Regions from separate parts of the Paraburkholderia sp. BR10923 genome, predicted to be linked through region 2. Evidence: riboswitches for the same ligand, from Rfam matches in the RefSeq annotation. Region 2 holds a riboswitch; each other region holds the start of a gene.
The links. Region 2 has a riboswitch for cobalamin ahead of AB3X94_RS08610 (TonB-dependent receptor). Riboswitches for the same ligand answer to the same signal wherever they lie in the genome.
Positions count from the first base shown of each region.

Region 1: linked by a shared signal. The riboswitch ahead of cobA (uroporphyrinogen-III C-methyltransferase) and the one ahead of AB3X94_RS08610 (TonB-dependent receptor) in region 2 are both predicted to bind cobalamin.
Region 3: linked by a shared signal. The riboswitch ahead of AB3X94_RS05945 (CbtB-domain containing protein) and the one ahead of AB3X94_RS08610 (TonB-dependent receptor) in region 2 are both predicted to bind cobalamin.

Region 1 covers NZ_JBFPKO010000037.1:35,394-38,346, reverse strand. Annotated here, with positions in the region: gene cobW (cobalamin biosynthesis protein CobW) at 1-663, opposite strand, end outside; cobalamin riboswitch at 866-1,144, opposite strand; cobalamin riboswitch at 1,225-1,494, shown strand; partial or broken gene cobA (uroporphyrinogen-III C-methyltransferase) at 1,738-2,463, shown strand; gene AB3X94_RS37080 (cobalamin biosynthesis protein) at 2,506-2,953, shown strand, end outside.
Region 2 covers NZ_JBFPKO010000004.1:27,052-30,004, forward strand. Annotated here, with positions in the region: gene AB3X94_RS08610 (TonB-dependent receptor) at 1-1,490, opposite strand, end outside; cobalamin riboswitch at 1,582-1,846, opposite strand; gene AB3X94_RS08615 (ATPase) at 2,067-2,426, shown strand; gene AB3X94_RS08620 (cell division protein ZapA) at 2,423-2,737, shown strand; RNA gene ssrS (6S RNA) at 2,816-2,953, shown strand, end outside.
Region 3 covers NZ_JBFPKO010000002.1:559,505-562,457, forward strand. Annotated here, with positions in the region: gene AB3X94_RS05935 (hypothetical protein) at 1-385, shown strand, start outside; gene AB3X94_RS05940 (histidine phosphatase family protein) at 399-1,019, opposite strand; cobalamin riboswitch at 1,104-1,251, shown strand; gene AB3X94_RS05945 (CbtB-domain containing protein) at 1,293-1,514, shown strand; gene AB3X94_RS05950 (CbtA family protein) at 1,526-2,266, shown strand; partial or broken rRNA gene AB3X94_RS05955 (16S ribosomal RNA) at 2,866-2,953, shown strand, end outside.

The sequences.
Region 1 (2,953 bases), on a different contig from region 2:
CTGCGCGCGCACGATCTTCACCTGCGGCGGAATCTCCGCGCGGATCGCGGCTTCCACTTCGTGCTGCCGCGCGTCGTCGATCAGATCGGTCTTGTTCAGAATCACCAGATCGGCGGCCGACAACTGGTCTTCGAACAGCTCGTGCAGCGGCGACTCGTGATCGAGATTCGGATCGGCCTTGCGCTGCGCATCGACGGCGACCGGGTTATCGGCGAACTGGCCGCTTGCGGCGGCGGGGCCATCCACCACCGTCACCACCGCGTCGACCGTGAAGCCGTTGCGGATCTGCGGCCAGTTGAACGCCTGCACGAGCGGCTTCGGCAATGCGAGCCCCGAGGTTTCGATCAGCACGTGATCGAGTTCGTCGCGCCGCTCAGCGAGCTTTTCCATCACCGGGAAAAACTCTTCCTGCACGGTGCAGCACAGACAACCGTTCGCGAGTTCATACAATTGCCCTTCGGTCTCGACGCCGTTTTCATCGCAACCGATGCCGCAGCCCTTGAGGATTTCGCCGTCGATGCCGAGTTCGCCGAACTCGTTGACGATCACCGCGATGCGCTTGCCGCCCGCATGCTGAAGGATGTGCCGCAGCAACGTAGTTTTGCCACTGCCGAGAAAGCCGGTAACGATCGTGACGGGAATCTTGCGCAATTGAGTTTGCATCGTGAGGTCCATCCCTTTGCGTTGCATTGGTCTGCCGCAAGTTCCGCGCATCGGTCGGCATCGGCTGGCGAATGGAGCGAATGAAGCACGCGCAACAGTACCAGCGATCACCAGACACGGGGACGAACGACGGCATTGCCGCGACAACGGAAATACAGAAAGCGGAACTGAGGTCATGAACGCGCCGCCGCATCCCCGCGGCGGTCGTTCTGCTTCTTCGGGCCGGTATCCGGGCTGGCGAAAGCGCCGCTTCCCCTTCCCGGACGAGTGGTTTCTCGTCCAGTGGTGATATGTCGACGCGACCTTGCGCGAGGACATCGAAGTCGGCACCGCGGCGCCCGGCTATCAAGCCGGAACCGCTTTCCGCTTACCGTTGCGGGGACAGCACAGGTTAGCCGCTCTAGCGCAGATGGCTCCCTGTTTCCCGTTTAACTGCATGCGCACGAACGCGCACGCGAGCACCCAAAGTGCGTGCGAGTGTAGGCCCCCGGGCATGCGCAGTCAAGGAACGCAGGGCGTCGGAAAGCGCCGCCGCGGCTTATCCGGCAAGGCGTCATGTGCTATCGTATGCGCGCGTTTGGTGCCCGCACATGCGCTCGCATGTGCAGTTAAACGGGAAACAGGCAGCGCGTCGCGCGTTCAACCTGTGCTGTCCCCGCAACGGTAAGCGACCTGCGGCGCGCGGTTCGATTCAGCTTCGATTCCGCTGTGCCGCGCATGCGTTTTTTGATGCCACTGTCCCCGCGAATCCGCAGATTCGCAAACCGGGACGGGAAGGCGAAGCGCGTGAGGCCGCCAGCCCGGATACCGGCCAGACGCGGAGGCGGCGCCGCATGCATGCGTGCATCGGGTTGCGCCGCCGGCCGCCGGAATCCGCGGGGAACGGATGTGAAGGCGTAGTAGCGCGGCATCGCGCGTGTCGTGGCGTTCTCACTGAAGAATCCGCCGCGAACCGCACGAGTGGCCGCGCCCGGATTCGCTGTACCGCATGACATCCATATTCACCGCCGCGCGCACCGTCGCACGCCGCCACTCCCCTCCCATCTCCGCATGGCATGCGCCATGCACGCCGCGATGACGCGCGCCTGGCTGATCGGCGCCGGTCCCGGCGACGTCGAACTGATGACGCTGAAGGCCACCCGTGCGCTCGCGCAGGCCGATGTCGTGCTGGTCGACGATCTGGTCAATCCCGACGTTCTGCAGTTCGCGGGCGCCAACGCGCAAGTCGTATACGTCGGCAAGCGCGGCGGCCATCCGTCGACTCCGCAAGCGGACATCGTCGCGCAAATGCTCGGGCATCTGCGCGCGGGACGCAGCGTGGCGCGGCTCAAAGGCGGCGATCCGTTCGTGTTCGGCCGCGGCGGCGAAGAATTGCAGGCGCTGCAGGCGGCTGGTGTTGAAGTCGACGTGATCAACGGCATCACGGCCGGCATCGCCGCGCCCGCGACGCTCGGCATCGCGGTCACGCATCGCGATTACGCGCAGGGCGTCGTGTTCGTCACCGGCCACGGCGCCGGCAGCGGCGAACCGGACTGGGCCGCGCTCGCCGCGACGCGCATGACGCTCGTGATCTATATGGGCATGCGGCGGCTCGGCGAAATCGTCGGCGCGTTGCTCGCGGCCGGCATGTCCGCCGATACGCCCTGCGCGGCGATCGAATCGGCGACGCGGCCGGAGCAGCGTCACGTGCTCGCGCCGCTGCGCGAGTTTGCCGAGGCGGTCGTGCGCGCGGGGCTCGGCTCGCCGGCGATCGTCGTGATCGGCGGCGTGGCCTCGTTCGCGCTTGCGCGTGATGCGGCCAAACGCGACGGCCGAGTCGATCACGAACAAGCTGCGAGCGCGATTAAAACGCTGAGCGTCGGCATAGGTTGCCGCTTGCACAGCGATGCGGCTGACATCGAAGCCGCCGTGCGCGCAGCACTCGGTTCGAATGCCTTCGAGCAGATCCACACCATTGCGACGATCGACGCCAAAGCCAACGAAGCAGGTCTGCTCGAATTCTGTTCGCGCCATCAACTACCGCTGCAACTGTTCAGCCGCGAGCAGATCGCCGCCGCACCGGTCGCGTCGCCGTCGGCGGCCGCGCGCGCGCATCTTGGTGTCGACGGTGTGTGCGAACCGTGTGCGCTACTGGCGGCAGCAGCGTCGGTCCGCGCGACAATCGCGCAAAACGCACGTCTGGTCGTACACAAGACCACGCACGCCGGCATTACGGTCGCGATTGCGGCGGCGAGCGACAGCGCACCCGGCGACGTAGCGCCCTTCCATCCCGCCCCTCAAGACCAGGACC
Region 2 (2,953 bases):
ATCAGATTCGTATAGCGCGTCTGGAATGCGTTCAGACGCATCACGCCGAGCGCGTCGGTCGCGTACTGCAAACCGGCTTCGACCGAGTGACTGCGCTCCGGCTGGATCGACGGGTTGCCGCTGATCGGATAGTACAGATCGTCGAAGCTCGGCGCGCGGAACGCATCGGAATAGCTTGCGGTTACCTTCCAGCGCGACGTGATGTCGAAACCGTAGCCGAGATAGTAACTGTTCGCTCCGCCGAAATCGGAGTACTGGTCGCGGCGTACGTTGGCCTGAATCTGGTTGCGGCCGAAGCGTGCGCTGTAGCCGGCGAAGACCGAATCGACGTGACGGTCGGGCGCGGCGAACGTGTCGGAGTCGAGAATCTGGTCGAGATGTTCGTAGCCGAATTGCAGCTTCTGGTTCGCGGCGAGCGCGAAATCGTTCTGCCACGTGTACTGGCGATTGTCGGTATCGAAGCGGTCGTTGTAGATGCCATTGGTGTTCGATACGCTGCGGTCGTCGCCCACGGCGAGCGTGAAGTGGGTGGTCCACCAGTCGGTCAGCTTGCCGTTCGCAAACACCGACACCTGACGCACCTTGCTATAGAGGTTGTTCAGATCGGTTGGCACGCCGTACGCATTGTCGTAGCTGTTGTTGTTGTTCGACTGGAAGTAGCTGACACCCGCATCCCACTTGTCGGTGAACTTGTGGCGCAGCGACGCGCTGATGCTCTCGTTCAGATTGCCGTTCGCGTTCGGATTCGCGCCCGGCGCCTCGAGCGGATCGAGCGACGAAAAGCCGTCGTTCTTCGTGCGCGCGAGCGAGATGTTGAAGGTCGTGCGACCGTCCTGATCGAGCGCGCCGTTCACGCCGGCCGTTTGCGTCTGCGTGTGATAGCTGCCGTAGCCGAGCGAAAAATTGAAGCGCGGCGGATGATCGCCGCCGTCTTTCGTGAACACCTGCACGACACCGCCGATCGCGCCCGAGCCGTACAACGCCGACACGTTGCCGTTCACGACTTCGACGTGATCGACCTGGTCGAGCGGAATCTGTGCGAGCTGAGCGGAGCCGAGACTCACCGAATCGACGCGCACGCCGTCGATCAGCAGCAGCGATTGCGTCGACGACGCGCCGCGCAGAAAGAGGCTCGTGGTCGAACCGGGGCCACCCGTGCGCGAGATTTGCGCGCCGGGCGCGAGTCGCAGCAGGCCGGGCAGATCGGTCGCGGTCGTGTCGGCGATGTCCTGCTGATCGAACTGCGTGGTCTGCGGGATCGCGTCGCGCAACGCTTGCGCTCCGCGTTGTGCGGTCACGACGATCGGCGAGAGCACGTTGCCCGATGCATCGGCGGAAGCGGGATTGGCCGCATCCGCAACGTTTGGGGCGTTCGCGGTGCTTGCATCCGCAGCGGACGATGAAGGCACAGGCTCGGCGCTTTGCGCATGCGCGACGAGCGGCAGGCTCGCGAACGCGAGCAGCGTCGCGCGGGCGATGGGGGACAACATGGGATGACATTCCTGTGGATAGCATGCACGGCCTGCTTCCCCGCAGGCCGACGCGTCACGAGGCGTCCCCCAATGTTTAACGTTTTCGCGGGGGACGTCCCTCTTTTCTGGCCGGTATCCGGGCTACGACACATCGATCCCGCCTTCCCACGCGTGACGCGCAGTGGCACACTCGCAGATTGAACTTCCAACCGTGCGACAAGGACCGACCTGCATGAGCACATCACATGCGGTCGTTTACCGTTGCGGGGGCAGCGCAGGTTCGCGCATCCGGTTTGGCACCGCGCGCGCCCTGCTTCCCGTTTAACTGCGCGCGCCGAAAAGCGCGCGCGGGCACCAGAGTGCGGGAAGTGTAGGAGCGGCTTCGCGGGGCGTCAAGAAAGGCCAACCGGAGCGCGATCCGTTCTGTCGAATGCAGGTTATTGTCCGATGGATTGCCGGTCTTTGATCTTATGGTCGACGACACGACTCGCAACGAACCTGCATGAAGCGATGCTGTTACGTCTCGAAACGAGACAATTGTCGGAACCTGTAATATTCCGCGCTAAAATGCGATGTCTTTAGAGGACGCAGCACATGCTCACCGAACTCGAATCACTCTCCCAGAACATCGGCAAGCTGATTGCGATCAGCAAGCGCCACAACGAAGCGCGGATCGCGCTCGAAGAGCAACTCGCGCAAACGCGTGCCGAAGTACAAGCCACGCACACCGAACTCGCGCAATTGCGTGCCGAGCGCGATGCACTGCAAGCGGAACGCGACGCGCTGTCCGCCAAGATCGACGACGCTCAGGTGCGCCTGAATGCGATTCTCGAAAAATTGCCGCGCGCACGCGCAAGCAGCGAACCGGATAACCAGCTCGATCTGCTCGAGTCCGCCCAGCCCGAACACGAGGAAGCGGAAGGCGACGTGAGCCGACACGGAGAAAGCGCATGACCACCAAGCAGATCGAAGTATCGATTCTCGAAGTACCCTACCGTCTCGCCTGTTCGCCTGAAACGGAAGGCGCGCTGCTCGAGGCGGTCGCGCGCGTCGACGCCGAGATGAAGAAAATCCGCAGCGGCAGCAATGTGCGCGGCACCGATCGCATCGCGGTGATGGCGGCGCTGTCGCTGGCATCGGAACTGCTTAAGCTGCAAAGCAGCGTGCGACACGGAGAAGCATTTCCTGCTGAAGAAATCCGGCGTACAATGCAGCAAATGAACGAACAGCTAGGTACTGTGATTGAGCAGTACAGCATGCAGTAAGCAGTAGTTGACTCAATAGCGGGCCGGTTTCGAACCGGTCACATGTTCAACGGTATGTGTTGTAGCTTCATCGGTTTAGCTTCCCTGCCTGGTTCGCCAAGGTCATATATTCCTTGAACCAATGCCATGTGCACGGTTGCGGAAATTTGTAGCACGGGTGTGCGCGTCACTCTGTCTGATGTACCCGAAGTGTTGCTAACTGCGACCAATTCTGAA
Region 3 (2,953 bases), on a different contig from region 2:
GTTGCCGGTCGGCGCATCCGCCGACGATAGCCTCAGACCTTGCGGCGCGCTGAAACGGATCGTCGCCGCGGCGCCCGACGGCTTCACCTCGCTGACGCCCGACGACGGCAAAGGCGTCGCGCAACCCTATGGCGACGACGCGCAATGTTCAGCCGCGCATCGTAGTTTCCAGTGCACGTGGACGCCGCATCAGGCGGCGGGCTCGAACGCGGATGCGTTGGAAGCGGTCGCGGCCGACATCGCGTCGTGCCTGCCCGATGCAACGCACGATCAGAATTCGCCGGGACGTCAGCACTTTTATCTCGGCGCGAAGGATCGACGCACCGAAATCACGCTGACTCCCGAGGGGGCGAACCGGTTGCGGCTCGTGGTGTCGGGCAGGTAAGCGGCGGTTCCGGTCAGGCGGTGGCAGACGGCCACCATGACCAGCCGCGTCGCGAGTGGCGCAATTCGACGACCGACAGCGGCGTGATCTCGATGCGACAGAACACGGTTGGCGATGCGCCGAGGGCATGCACGATTGCCGCTCGCAGAAGCGTTGCGTGGGTGATCGCGACGATGGTTCGACCGTGTGCAGAGGCCGCGAAGCCTGCATCGTTGACCGCGTTGCATGAGCGTACGTCTGCCTGTTGCGCGTCGAGCCACTCTCCGACCCGCCGCAAGAGTCGATCGAACGATTCACCCCCGGGCGGTGCTGCGTCGGGCTCGCGCGTCCAGGCGGCGAGTTCGCGGGGGGCTTCGTCGGCAATCTCCGCGAGGCGCTGGCCGCGCCATTTGCCATAGTCGATATCCGCCAATGCGTCGGCAGGCGTGGCGCTCAGACCGAGCGCGGCGACCGTTTCGCGGGCGCTGGCGGCGGGGCTGGTGAATACGGTGGCGTCGGCGGGAAGCGCGAGACGGGCGCGCGCCGCTTCGGCTTCGGCGCGGCCGCGCGCGTCGAGCGGATCGTCGGCGGGGAAGCAGCCCGCGCGCTGCGCGGCCGTTGCCGCATGGCTCACCAGTAATAGTCGCGTATCCATTCTTTGCGTTGGTGCCTCATTCGCACTTGCCTGCGTGGCTTGACGGGCTCGCGGCGTGCGTTGCGCGTTGCGGCGCAGCCCTCGCCGTCGCGGAAGCCGCAGTTTAGCGCGTAGAATACCGACAATGCGAAGCACGGAAGCCGGTGAGAGCCCGGCGCGGTCGCGCCACTGTAATCGGCCTTGCAATCCACAAGAGCCGAAAGCCAGACCTGAGCTTCGCACCATTCCTCTGCAATCGACTATCGGGGCGCGTTACCCCAGGAGATGTCCATCATGACCGAAGCTGTTTTCGATCGCGCCGCGCAACCGGCGGCCCAGCCCACTCCCATTCCCTTGCGTGAACTGCTGCCGTGGGTCGTATTCGGCGGCTTGCTGCTGTTGCTCGCGCTTTACTTCGTTGGTGCGGAACAGGGTGCGACGTCGCTCGTGCCCGGCATGTACGTGCATGAGTTCGTGCACGACGGCCGCCATCTGCTTGGCTTTCCCTGCCACTAACGGAGTTCGACATGGTAGGTAAATTGTTGGTGCGCGGGATGCTCGCGGGCATCGTCGCGGGCTTGCTCACGTTCGCGTTCGCGCGAATCGTCGGCGAACCACAGGTCGATCAGGCGATTTCATTCGAAGAGAAAGCGGCCGCGGCGCGCGGCGAGGCGCCCGAGCCCGAAATCGTGAGCCGTGAGACGCAGGCTGGCCTCGGCCTGCTGACTGGCGTGGTCACGTATGGCGCGGCATTCGGCGGTCTGTTCTCGCTGGTGTTTGCTTATGCGTATGGACGCGCGGGTTCGTTGAGCGTGCGCGCGCTGTCTGCGTGGCTCGCGCTTGGCGCGTTCATCGCCATCGTGGTCGTGCCGAATATCAAGTATCCGGCCAATCCGCCGTCGGTCGGTGATCCGGACACGATCGGCGCGCGCACGGGCCTGTTCTTTCTGATGATCGCGATTTCGCTCGCAACGATGGTGTTTTCGCTGAAGGTGCGGCGCCGCGCGGCGGCGAAGCTGGGTGCATGGAACGGCTCGATCGTCGCGGGGCTCGTATTCGTCGCGATCATCGCGGCCGTACAACTGTCGATGCCGGTCATCAATGAAGTGCCGGCCACGTTCCCGGCCGTGCTGCTGTGGAAGTTCCGCGTCGCGGCGATCGGCATGCAGGTGGTCATGTGGACGACGATCGGGCTGTTGTTCGGCGCGATGGTCGAGCGCAGTGCTTTTATGCGTACGAATGCGCGGGTGACGATGAAGTCCGCTTGAATAAGACGGTGACGCGTGGCCGCGCAAGCGGCGACGCTTCGCGCGCAACGCGCGAGAATGGTTTTGGATCAAGTACTTGGCGCGGTTGTAGAGCAGTTATCCACAGCCTTGCGAACATTTTCTGTGGAAAAGCTGCTTAACGGCTTTTCGCAACTCCACTCGACGCGGCGCCTAGGGAAATCCAATTGGACGCCTAACTAATTCATGTTGTACGCGGCACTGCTCAATTTTTAAGCTCTTCAACTTTTTAAAATAATTTGTGAGAAGGGTATTGACGCGGCGCGGACCGCTCTCCATAATCTCGCTTCTCTGCTGCAGACGCAGCGACGCAAACGAAGCAGTGCCGGGTGGTGGTAGTTCAGGCGCTGCGGGTTGGGCGGATCGATCTTTAAAAACTAACAGCCGATAAGTGTGGGCGCTTGATGCGGAATGCGGCGGCGGATCCGTATGGATCTGCTGCAAGGCAAAAGTATCAGAAGCCTCACACAGTATTAGAGGAAGGTTTATCTGTCGAAAGACGGATTGATCATCGTCAGTACGTTGAGTGAGCGACCGGTTCATAAGCAGGAAACTGCGGAACCGAAAACAGTAACAGGTTTGAACTGAAGAGTTTGATCCTGGCTCAGATTGAACGCTGGCGGCATGCCTTACACATGCAAGTCGAACGGCAGCACGGACTTCGGTCTG